DNA from 3 places in the Streptomyces sp. KMM 9044 genome. Region 3 is predicted to be linked to each of the others. Evidence: riboswitches for the same ligand, from Rfam matches in the RefSeq annotation. Region 3 holds a riboswitch; each other region holds the start of a gene.
The links. Region 3 has a riboswitch for cyclic di-AMP ahead of HUV60_RS20250 (transglycosylase family protein). Riboswitches for the same ligand answer to the same signal wherever they lie in the genome.
Positions count from the first base shown of each region.

Region 1: linked by a shared signal. The riboswitch ahead of HUV60_RS13450 (transglycosylase SLT domain-containing protein) and the one ahead of HUV60_RS20250 (transglycosylase family protein) in region 3 are both predicted to bind cyclic di-AMP.
Region 2: linked by a shared signal. The riboswitch ahead of HUV60_RS17820 (M23 family metallopeptidase) and the one ahead of HUV60_RS20250 (transglycosylase family protein) in region 3 are both predicted to bind cyclic di-AMP.

Region 1 is NZ_CP113910.1:3,016,553-3,020,450, reverse strand. Features, by position in the region: gene HUV60_RS13460 (GNAT family N-acetyltransferase) at 1-108, opposite strand, end outside; gene HUV60_RS13455 (HAD family hydrolase) at 302-1,171, shown strand; gene HUV60_RS13450 (transglycosylase SLT domain-containing protein) at 1,247-1,741, opposite strand; cyclic di-AMP (ydaO/yuaA leader) riboswitch at 1,745-1,909, opposite strand; gene HUV60_RS13445 (polyprenyl synthetase family protein) at 2,519-3,529, shown strand; gene HUV60_RS13440 (LolA family protein) at 3,789-3,898, shown strand, end outside.
Region 2 is NZ_CP113910.1:3,945,456-3,949,353, forward strand. Features, by position in the region: gene HUV60_RS17810 (dihydrofolate reductase family protein) at 1-1,110, shown strand, start outside; tRNA gene HUV60_RS17815 (tRNA-Met) at 1,176-1,249, shown strand; cyclic di-AMP (ydaO/yuaA leader) riboswitch at 1,575-1,732, shown strand; gene HUV60_RS17820 (M23 family metallopeptidase) at 1,745-2,779, shown strand; gene HUV60_RS17825 (PrsW family intramembrane metalloprotease) at 2,882-3,898, opposite strand, start outside.
Region 3 is NZ_CP113910.1:4,481,602-4,485,499, forward strand. Features, by position in the region: gene HUV60_RS20240 (cytochrome P450 family protein) at 1-693, shown strand, start outside; gene HUV60_RS20245 (transglycosylase family protein) at 1,023-1,940, shown strand; cyclic di-AMP (ydaO/yuaA leader) riboswitch at 2,272-2,441, shown strand; gene HUV60_RS20250 (transglycosylase family protein) at 2,446-3,189, shown strand; gene eno (phosphopyruvate hydratase) at 3,470-3,898, shown strand, end outside.

The DNA of each region.
Region 1 (3,898 bases), 1.5 Mb from region 3:
GGCGGCGAACTCCGGTTCCATGAAAGGGCTGCGCGGTGCCTCCGAGGCGGCGCGCAGCTCACGCCATCGCTCCCGCTCCCCCTCGCCGAGCTCGTCGAGCCCCAGCACACGTGTGCGTCCACCGCTCACCTGACCCCCCGATCAAGTCCCCCCGGACACTTGGAAGGTACCGCCAGGACCACGAGGACGGTAGGTAGCGGCTCATGTTGCCGCCAAGTGGTGCAGAGGCCGCGATCGGTGCGCGGGGCGGGCGTCCCGAGCGCGGTGAGTCGAGGGCGCGCGGTGTCCGTATTCTCTGATCATGGCCGCACCCACCGATTGCTCGCTCATCGCCACCGACCTGGACGGGACGCTGCTGCGCGGCGACGACACCCTCTCCGACCGCTCCCTCGCCGCGCTGGCGCTGGTGGCGCGGGCCGGTGTCCGGCACCTCGTGGTGACGGGGCGCCCGGCGCCCAGAGTGAGGCCGCTCCTGGACGACCTGGGGTCCACGGGGCTCGCGGTGTGCGCACAGGGCGCGCAGGTGTACGACGCCGGCACGGACCGGCTGCTGTGGTCGATCACCCTGGACCGGGAACTGGCGGAGACCACCCTCGGCAAGATCGAGGCCGAGGCCGGGGAGCTCTACGCCGCGGTCGACCAGAACGGGGTGGACGGGCTCACCCTGATCGAGTCGGGCTACCTGATGCCGCACCCGACGCTGCCCGCGGTGCGGGTCGCACGGCGGGACGATCTGTGGGTCCGGCCGATCAGCAAGGTGCTGTTGCGCCATCCCGACCTGACCGACGACGAGTTGGCGGCGACGGCCCGTGCGGCGGTCGGCTCGCTGGCCACGGTCACGATGTCGGGTCCGGGCACCGTGGAACTCCAGCCGTGCGGTGTCACCAAGGCGACGGGTCTCGCGCTGGCCGCCGAGCACCTGGGGCTGGATCCGGAGCGGACCGTCGCCTTCGGCGACATGCCCAACGACATTCCGATGTTCGACTGGGCGGCCCACGGAGTCGCCATGGCCAACGCACACCCCGCGCTCAAGGCGGTGGCCGACGAGGTGACCACGTCGAACGAGGACGACGGCGTGGCCGTCGTCCTCGAGCGGTTGTTCGGCGGAGCGGAGCCGCGCGTGCCCCAACACGTGCTGCCCCGCCCCAGGTCCGGGAATGTGTCCCGGTAGGCCTCGGCGTCCGCCGGTGTGGCCGGTGCCGCCGGCGTTCCGACGGGCCCGGACGTATCGGATGTCTCAGGTGTCTCAGTAGGCACCGAAGACGTTGTCGATGGAGCCGTAGCGGTCTGCCGCGTAGTTGCAGGCCGCCGCGATGTTCGCGACCGGGTCGAACGGGTCGAAGGCCGTGCCGGGCACGTGGTACGCCTGGAAGGTCGGGTCGATGACCTGGAGCAGGCCCTTCGACGGGGTGCCGGCCATGGCATTGGAGTCCCACAGGTTGATGGCCTGCGGGTTGCCGGACGACTCGCGCAGGATGTTGCGGTGGATGGAGTCGTAGCCGCCGGGGATGCCGTGCTGCGCCATGACGGACAGCGACTCGCGGATCCAGCCGTCGAGGTTGTCCGGGTACGCGGTCACGGTGCCGGCGGCGGCAGGGGTGGACGTCGCGGCAGCGGCGGGCGCGGCCGAGGCGGCGGTGGCGCCGAACAGCGGGAGGGCGACCGCCGCGACACCGGCGACGGCGAAGGAGCGGACGAGGCGGGAGCGGCCGAAGCGGCGGGGCGGACCGGATGCGGTCATGTCTGTGTTCCTCTCCTACGCCTGCGAGGTGAGCTGTCGGGTTCGGGCGGGAGAGTGCCCGGCCGTGCCCGTGCGGGCATGGCTTCACCCCGAGCCGTTCCGGGTGCGCACCGGTCCGGCGGCTTACCTGGGTCCCCCGCTCCTGCCGTGCGTGAGTGAGTTCGTCGATGGGTGGCGCGGGCGGCGGCAGGATTCGGCGTCCGCCCGACAAGCCGGGAACGTATGCGAGTCCACTTGTCGGAAACAAGTGCGACGATCACGGATCGCGCCGCTTGATCTTGTTCCGGGGGTTTTGGGGTACTTGATCCCTTGAGGGCGTCAAGGGTCAACTCGCTTTCGGGGCAAGGGAAAGCGTGGGCAGGTGTGAGGGGCGGGCGCGCCGGGGCGCGCGTGACTCACTTCACTGGACGCGCCACGCGGAAGCATTTGCCGCCAAGGGGAATTGGCTTGACAATCGCGACAAAGGGGACCGCGGGATCGGGTGGGTCGGATGGGGTGGGTGGCGGGCGGGGCTGCGCGTCGAGGGCGGGCCGCTACGCCCGAAAGATGGCGAATATCCTTTGTCGTCAACTGGTCAGGAACGATCTGGTGGTGATCCGATATGGGAGGGCGCCGTGAGGCGCCGTCCGCGTGTGTGCGGGTGAGGCCGGGGAATGTGGGTGCTGGCGGTGATCGAAACATGACCGGATACGCTGACTCGAGTGACGTCAGCGACCTATCGACAAACTGTGCAAGACGTCTAGGCGTCAGTGGACACCAGCAGACAGGAGACCCCTCGTGACCGTCGTCGGGCCGTTCGGGCTGAGCGTGCGGGACCAGGCTCTGGAGGCCGATGTCCAGGCCGGAATGACGGCTGTCGAGGAAGGGCTGCTCGAGGCCACGAAGAGTGAGGTCCCCTTCATCACCGAGGCCGCCCAGCACCTGGTGCGGGCCGGTGGCAAGCGGTTCCGGCCGCTGCTCGTGACGCTCGCCGCCCAGTTCGGCGACCCCTACGCACCCGGTGTCGTACCGTCCGCCGTGGTCGTGGAGCTGACCCACCTGGCCACGCTGTACCACGACGACGTGATGGACGACGCCACCGTACGGCGCGGGGTGCCCAGCGCCAACACCCGATGGGGCAACTCCGTCGCGGTCCTCACCGGCGACTTCCTCTTCGCGCGCGCGTCGCACATCCTGGCCGACCTGGGCCCGGAGGCCGTACGGGTGCAGGCCGAGGCGTTCGAGCGCCTGGTCACCGGTCAGATCCTGGAGACCGCGGGGCCGCAGGAGGGCCGGGACCCGGTCGACCACTACCTGGACGTCCTCGGCGGCAAGACCGGCTCGCTGGTCGCCGTCGCCTGCCGGTTCGGCGCCATGATGTCCGGCGCGAACGACACGGTCGTGGATGTGCTGACTCAGTACGGCGAGCGGCTCGGGGTCGCCTTCCAGCTCGCCGACGACGTACTGGACATCGCCTCCGACTCCCACGAGTCCGGCAAGACCCCGGGCACCGACCTGCGCGAGGGCATTCCGACGCTGCCCGTGCTGCGGCTGCGCGAGCGGGCGGCCCGGCTGGGGCTGGCCGAGGACATCGCCCTGCGCGAGCTGCTCGACTCCGACCTCGGCGACGACGCCCGGCATGCCGAGGCGCTGCGGCTGCTGCGTGCCCACCCCGCGCTGGAGCAGGCCCGCCGGGACACCGTGCGCTACGCGGAGGAGGCGCGTTCGGCGCTGGCCCCGCTGCCGGAGTGCGAGTCGAAGACGGCCCTGGTCGAGCTGTGCGACGCGGTGGTGCACCGGGCCGGCTGACCCGCCGCCGTCCCGTCCGCCGCCGCCCCCGGACCTCGACCCCTACTGGTCGGGTACCGAAACAACGCCCCGTGTCATACCGCAGTAGTACACGGAGTTGAGTCCGGGGTCTGACGCATCTGCCCGCCGGGTTTGGTCAGATGGAAGACGACGGACATCACCACTCCTCACCGATTCGGGTGAGAATGGCGGCTCAGGGTGTGACTGGTGTGAGCGACACGAGACGCAGGCCGCCGCCGACCACGGAGGTAAGGCACACATGGCACCGTATGAATCCGACGACACGACGACCGCTCGTCAGGCCGGCGAGGCCGACGAGCGGGGCGCGGGCCGGCGCAGGGCCGCGCGGTACGTCGTTCCGGTCACGGT
Region 2 (3,898 bases), 540 kb from region 3:
TCCGCCGCCGTCTCGCTCGACGGGTATCTCGACGACACCGGTCCCGAGCGGCTGCTGCTGTCCGGCCCGGAGGACTTCGACCGGGTCGACGAGGTACGGGCGTCGGCGGACGCGATCCTGGTCGGTGCCGGCACGATCCGGGCCGACAACCCCCGGCTGCTGGTCAACGCGCCCGAGCGGCGTGCCGCCCGGACCGCCGGGGGCAGGCCCGCCTACCCGCTGAAGGTCACCGTCAGTGGCTCGGGCGACCTGGACCCGGCGGCGCGGTTCTGGCACACCGGTGGCGCGAAGGTCCTCTACACGACCGGCAAGGGCGCCGAACGCGCCCGCGCCCACGGTCTCGCCGCCGACGTCGTGCCACTCGGCGCCGAGCTCGACTGGCGCCGCCTTCTGACGCACCTGTACGACGTGTACGGCGTACGGCGGCTCATGGTCGAGGGCGGCGGCCTGATCCACACCCAGCTCCTCACCCAGGGTCTCGCCGACGAGCTCCAACTGGTCCTCGCCCCGCTCTTCGTCGGCGACCCGGACGCCGCCCGCCTCTTCGGGCCCGGGACCTACCAGGGCGGCCGGCTGCGACTGCTGGAGACCCGGCCGATCGGCGACGTCGTCCTCATGCGCTACGAGCCCACCGCCCCCGGCGCCGGCCCGCTCCCCGTCGCCGCCGACCACCACTGGCTGGCTCTCGCCTGTGAACGGGCAAGGCGGTGCCCGCCCTCGAAGACGGCGTTCAGCGTGGGCGCGGTGGTCGTCGCGGCCGACGGCACCGAGCTGGCACGGGGCCATTCCCGCGAGGGCGGCGATCCGGTGGTGCACGCCGAGGAGGCCGCCCTCGCCAGGATCGACCCTGCGGACCCGCGGCTCACGACCGCCACCATGTACTCCAGTCTGGAACCCTGCGCCCGCCGCGCCTCCCGCCCGGTGTCCTGTGCCCGGCTGATCCTGGACGCGGGGGTACGGCGGGTGGTCACCGCGTGGCGGGAGCCGGACACCTTCGTGACGGGCGCCGACGGCAGCGGGGTGCTGACCGCGGAGGGCGCCCTGGTCGTCGTTCTGCCGGAGCACGAGGAGGCCGCCGAGGCGCCGAACGGCCATCTGATCGGCGGGTGACGCGGGGCGGCGGCAACCCGTGTGCGGAGTGTCCCGCGGATGCCGTATGCTGGTGAACACAACGACGCGGGGTGGAGCAGCTCGGTAGCTCGCTGGGCTCATAACCCAGAGGTCGCAGGTTCAAATCCTGTCCCCGCTACTGAAGGCCGAGGGCCGGAATCCGAAGGGGTTCCGGCCCTCGGCCGTTTGCGTCCGTCCCGTTTCGGGAGCGCGTCCCGGGGTGGTTCCGCGCAGATGTCACCCCAGGTGACCGGGTCGCCTCGTTGCGCATGACAACTGACGCATCGTCAGCCCGAGTGTGACGAGGACGGTGAAGTCGACTCGCCCGGTTTTGGCCATCCGTGGCGCTTAAGTCCGTGCGGGAATCGTTAACGATCAAGAAGAACGGCTTGGAATACGGCCCTCGCGTCTATTAACGTTCGATAACGCAGCGCGGTCGTCCCAGCCGTCACACGAGTCGGCTCCGTGCGCACGCGCCGAATCCCGCAAGGGAACCGGGGAACCAACATCTTGGGGTGAATCGCACGGATGCGCCCGTGGAGACACGGGCGGTATACGCGCGTAGGAGACCTTCCTGCTCCGAACCCGTCAGCTAACCCGGTAGGCGAGAAGGAAGGAAAGGAGTGCGCCCCACGTGGCGTCCAACCGGCCTGCCCCCGAGGCCCCCTTCACGCCGAGCCGGCGCGACAGCGACACCTTCGGCTACGGCGGCATCCGCGCCGACGAGGGCCCCTTCGAGGAGTGGAACCCCACCGAGGAGTCCGTTCGTCCCGTGCGCGGCCGGCATCGTGTCGGCAAGCAGCGCGGCGGAGGCCTCGCCCGTAGCTCCACCGTTCTGGGCGTCGGTGTCATAGCCGCTGTCGCCGGTGGCGGCATGGCCAGCGCCCAGACCGGCAAGCCGCCGGTCTCCATCTCCGTGCCGGACCTTCCCTCTGTTGGTTCCCTCATCTCCGACGAGGAAACCCCTGAGGGCTCCGCCACCCCGCTCAGCAGCATCGGTGCGGTCGCCGACGAGGCCGAGCAGGGCAGTGCCTCCGACGCCGGCGAGGTGCTGCGCGCCCGGATCATGGCGCAGGTCGAGCAACAGCAGAGCCAGGCCGAGGACAAGGCCGCCGCCGAGGCCGCCGCGAAGGCGGAGAAGGAGGCCGAGGAGAAGGCCGCCGCCGCGAAGAAGGAGGCCGAGGAGAAGGCCGCCGCCGCGAAGAAGGAGGCGGAGGAGGAGGCCGCGAAGAAGGCCGAGGCCGAGCGTCTCGCCGAACTGGCCAGGCAGTACACGCTGCCCACCTCCTCGTACACCATCTCCTCGACCTTCGGTCAGGCCGGCGCCTACTGGTCCTCCGGCCAGCACACGGGCCTGGATCTCGCCGCCCCCACCGGCACCCTGCTCAAGGCCGTCCACACCGGCACGATCACCTCCGCCGGCTGGGACGGCTCGTACGGCTACAAGACCGTGCTGACCCTCGACGACGGCACCGAGATCTGGTACGCCCACCAGTCCTCCATCAGTGTCAGTGTCGGCCAGCAGGTCAACACCGGCGATGTGATCGGCCGCGTCGGCGCCACCGGCAACGTGACCGGGGCCCACCTCCACATGGAGGTGCACCCGGCCGGTTCCGCCTCGGGCATCGACCCGATGGCCTGGATGCAGTCGAAGGGCCTCACCGTCTGAGACCCCGGCCCCGGCCGGTCTTCGCGCCCTGCACCCCACGCAGCCACAGCCCCGGCAGTCCTGACGACGACCCCCCGACGTCAGGACTGCCGGTCCGGCGTTTCAGGGGCGGTACGCGTACGGGTTCGGCCCGGACGCCGGGTGGCCGGGGTCCACGGCGCCGTACCCTTTGTACGGGCCGTACGGCCCGTACGGCCCGTACGGCCCGTACGGCCCGTACACCGGCCAGGGCGGGGCGGGCGGCGCGGTGGCTCGGGCCGCGTGCTCCAGGGCCGGGCGGGCCGTGTCGCGGCGGTGCCACATCTCGCGCAGCAGTTCGTGCTCCCGTACGACGAAGTCCGCGTCCGCGCGGCCGCGGCGCCCCCGGTGCCGCAGGAACGCCAGCGATGTCGCGTACGCCCCGTACTGCGCCACCGCGCGGGCAGCGGCCCGGCCGCCGTGCCGGTGCGCGTACCGCCGGGCGATGCGCCGGGCCCGCATCGAGCCGAGCGCGTAGGGCTGTGCGGGGGTCAGCCAGCCGGCCCTGACGTACGCGGGCAGTTCCTCCCGTACGGTCCGCAGCTCGCGCTGCCGGGTCCACACCACCAGCCAGGTCAGCAGGCCGAACGACGGCACCATGAACGCCGCGTACACGGCGAAGAAGCCGTACCCGCCGAGGGCCGAGGAGGCGTTCCACAGGGCGTGCACGCCCATCGCGAGCAGCAGGCCGCCGAGCGGGAGCAGGACGCGCACCGGGCGGCGCCGCCGGGCGGCGAGCGCGGCCATTCCGAAGCCGATGCCGGTGAGGACCGTGAAGAGCGGGTGTGCGAAGGGCGACATGACGACGCGGACGAAGAACGTCGCCGCGGTGACGGAGGAGACGCCGCTGCCGCCGGTGAGCTGGTCGGTGCCGAAGGCGGTACCGAGGTAGAGGATGTTCTCGGTGAAGGCGAAGCCGGTGGCGGTGACCCCGGCTATCACCACGCCGTCGAGGACTCCGGTGAAGTCGCGTCTGCAGAACAGGAAGACCAGCAGGACGGCGGCGGCCTTCACGGACTCCTCCACGACCGGGGCTATCACGGTCGCGCCGAGCGCGTCCGCGCGGGACGGGTCGGCCGTCTCCGTCGCTATCCACCGTGT
Region 3 (3,898 bases):
GTGAAGAAGATGCGCGGCTACCTGGCCGACCTGATCCACCGCAAGCGCGAGGCACTGCCTGTCGAACCCGCCCCCGGCGAGGACCTCATCTCCGGCCTGATCCGCGCCTCCGACCACGGCGAGCACCTCACCGAGAACGAGGCCGCCGCCATGGCGTTCATCCTGCTGTTCGCCGGCTTCGAGACCACCGTCAACCTCATCGGCAACGGCACCTACGCCCTCCTCACCCACCCGGGGCAGCGCGAGCGCCTGCAGAAGTCCCTCGCCGCCGGGGAGCGCGGGCTGCTGGAGACCGGAGTGGAGGAACTCCTGCGCCACGACGGGCCCGTGGAACTGGCCACCTGGCGGTTCGCCACCGAGGCGCTCGCCCTCGGCGGGCAGCACATCTCCGCAGGCGACCCGGTCCTCGTCGTCCTGGCCGCCGCGGACCGTGATCCGGAGCGGTTCGCCGACCCCGACGCACTCGATCTCGCACGGCGCGACAACCAGCATCTGGGGTACGGCCACGGCATCCACTACTGCCTCGGCGCTCCGCTGGCCCGCCTGGAGGGCCAGACCGCGCTCGCCACACTGCTGACCCGGCTGCCGGACCTCGAACTCGCGGCGGACCCGGCCGAACTGCGCTGGCGCGGCGGCCTCATCATGCGCGGACTGCGCACGCTGCCGGTGAAATTCACCCCGCCCTCGATGTGATGTTGCGAACGGGGCGGCGTACCAGGACACATTCCGAAATGCCCCGGACGGTCTTCCGGAAGAGATCCGGGAAAGCCCTGGGCGTGTCCGTCGGCCACGGCGCACGTGACCGTCAGGGCCCCTCGAGCACGGTCCGTTGACCGTTGGCAGGACGGCTGTGAAGGTGACACCCACTCAACTTTGTGATCTTCATGTGATCTGCACGGCATGAACTTGTGACAGACGTTCGACTGCCTATACGTTCACCCCTCAAGCGCGGCGTCTCGCTTTTTCGAACGTCACAGGCGAAACGCCGTGCGAGTAACTGTTGTCCTGCGAAAGGTTTCCGCATGCTCTCCGGGAACGGTCGTCACCGTCGCCCCCGCCAGGCTCCGGCTCTTCTCGTCGCGGCCGGAGTGACCGGCTCGGCCATCGCGATCCCCCTCCTCGGAGCCGGCGCCGCCAGTGCTGCCGACGGTTCGACCTGGGACCGGGTGGCCGAGTGCGAGTCGGGCGGCTCTTGGAGCCAGAACTCCGGCAACGGTTACTACGGCGGCCTGCAGTTGACCCAGGAGGACTGGGAGGCCTACGGCGGCCTCGACTACGCGACCAGCGCCGACCAGGCCAGCCGCGGCCAGCAGATAGCCGTGGCCGAGAAGATCCTCGCCGACCAGGGTGTCGGCGTGTGGAGAGCCTGCGGCCTGCTGGGGGGCCTGGACCGGGACGCGTCCGTGCTCGATGCCGGCACCGGCGTGGAGGGCGGCTCACCGGGCGCGTCCGGCTCCGAAAGGTCCGCCACTCCGTCGCCGTCCCAGTCCGCCGGCTCCTCGTCGGACGCGAAGGGCGACGAGGGCGACGAAGCTGCCGCGGACGGCCAGAAGAAGGAAGGAGGAGCGGAGGCCTCTTCCGCTGCTTCTCCCTCCGTCAAGGACGACGACTCGGACAAGTCGGGGCAGAAGGCCGACGCTTCGGAATCGGCCGACGGCGAGGACTCCGGCGGCGGCCGTCACCGCGGCGCCGGCGCCGAGGAGGAAGCGCGCGCGGACCGTGACGCCGGATCCTCGGGGCGGCATGCCTCGCGCGGCGGTCTCGGCTTCACACGCGGCCTCGACGGCTCCTCCCCGTCGAGCGACTCCGGCTCGGGCTCCGCGAGCGGCCCCTCGGTCGCCTCCGACTCCCTTGCTCTCGGCGGCGGATGGCTCGCCCAGTACGGCGGGGGCGACGGGGCCGAGGGTGTCGCCGCCCCGAATCCCACCCTTTTCGGTTAGGGGCTCGCACCTGGATGCGAATCATGTGAAAGGTGACATTTCGACAGCTGCGGCCGACCGCTCGGGCGTCGGCCGTGCGCCGACCGGGCGATGGTGGCGTGCCGGCCGGGTGGCGAGTGGACCGGCGTGCGGAAAAGCGTGTCGGTGGCGGGGGTGGAGAGTCGCGCTTCAGGATGAATGTCCGATTTAAAGATGATGAGAGATAGGTCTCAGAAGCCCTGATCGTCTTTGATAATCCGCCGAGGGCGTGTCTACGGTCGTGATCGCTCGCCATCGCGGGCCCCGGCTGCCACCACGCCGAATCCTGCCAGTGGCCGCACGGGAACAGTCGTCGCGTCATGCGCCGTAGGCAGGAGCGGGGGACCCAAGGTAGGCGCCGGATCCGGTGAAGTACGCCGGATGCGGCTCGGGGTGAAGCCGCGTCCCGCAAGGGAACGCGGCCGGGCAACCCAACCGGCCCGAACCCGACAGCTCACCTCGTAGGCGTCGGTGAGGGGATCCATCCATGCTGTTTTCCAGCAAGGGCAAGCACCGTCGTCCGTCCAAGGCCACCCGTGCCATCGCCGTCGCCGGTGTCACCGGTGCCGCCGTCGCCGCCCCGCTGATGGCGGCCGGCAGTGCCTCCGCCGCCACCGCCGCCGAGTGGGACACCGTCGCCCAGTGCGAGTCCGGTGGCAACTGGTCGATCAACACCGGTAACGGCTACTACGGCGGCCTGCAGTTCTCCGGCTCCACCTGGGCCGGCTACGGCGGCACGAAGTACGCCGCCACCGCCGACCAGGCCAGCAAGGCCCAGCAGATCGAGATCGCCGAGAAGGTTCTCGCGGGCCAGGGCAAGGGTGCCTGGCCGGTCTGCGGCAAGGGCCTGTCCAGCGCCGCCTACACCGGTGGCGGTTCCGCCGGGGGCTCGGGCGACCAGGGCGGCGGCTCCTCGCAGGGCTCCCGGCAGCAGTCCCCGGAGCAGGAGTCCCAGAAGCAGAGCACCGAGGCCGCTCCCGAGCGTTCCGCCGAGCAGAAGGCCTCCCGCTCCGACGAGCGTCCGGCCGCCAAGAAGACCGTCACCACCCCGACCGGCAAGAAGGTCGAGAAGGGCGACGGCGAGTACAAGGTCGTCAAGGGCGACACCCTCAGCTCGATCGCCGCGGAGCGCGACGTCAAGGGCGGCTGGGGCAAGCTGTTCGAGCTGAACGACGACATCGTCGAGGACGCCGACCTCATCTACCCGGGCCAGCAGCTGCACCTGAAGTAGGACGCCGGCCGCGGGTCCGGGCCCCGTTCCCGCGAAGGTCTGCCCCGCTCCGGCGCGTCTCCCCCCGTACGCGCCGGGGCGGGGCTTTTCCGTGGCCGGACCGGGCCTCCCGTTCCCGGGTTTCCCGGAAACGCCTTTGTTCCGTTCGGAAACAATTTACTCTCGGTTCTGTCCGCGAAGCGGCCGACCGGATGGCCGATCGCCCCGGGCCGGATAGGCTCGGGTCCGCAGGGCCCCCGTGGCCCCGCTGAACCACGTCACATCCATGAAGGAGATGCTCGTGCCGTCCATCGACGTCGTCGTAGCCCGGGAAATCCTGGACTCCCGAGGTAACCCCACGGTCGAGGTCGAGGTCGGCCTCGACGACGGCAGTACGGGTCGTGCCGCCGTCCCGTCCGGCGCCTCCACCGGCGCCTTCGAGGCCATCGAACTCCGTGACGGAGACCCCGACCGTTACCAGGGCAAGGGTGTCGAGAAGGCCGTCCTGGCCGTCATCGAGCAGATCGGCCCGGAGCTCGTCGGCTACGACGCCACCGAGCAGCGCCTGATCGACCAGGCGATGTTCGACCTGGACGCCACCGACAACAAGGGCTCCCTCGGCGCCAACGCCATCCTCGGCGTCTCCCTGGCCGTCGCCCACGCCGCCTCCGAGGCCAGCGACCTCCCCCTCTTCCGCTACCTCGGCGGCCCCAACGCGCACCTGCTGCCG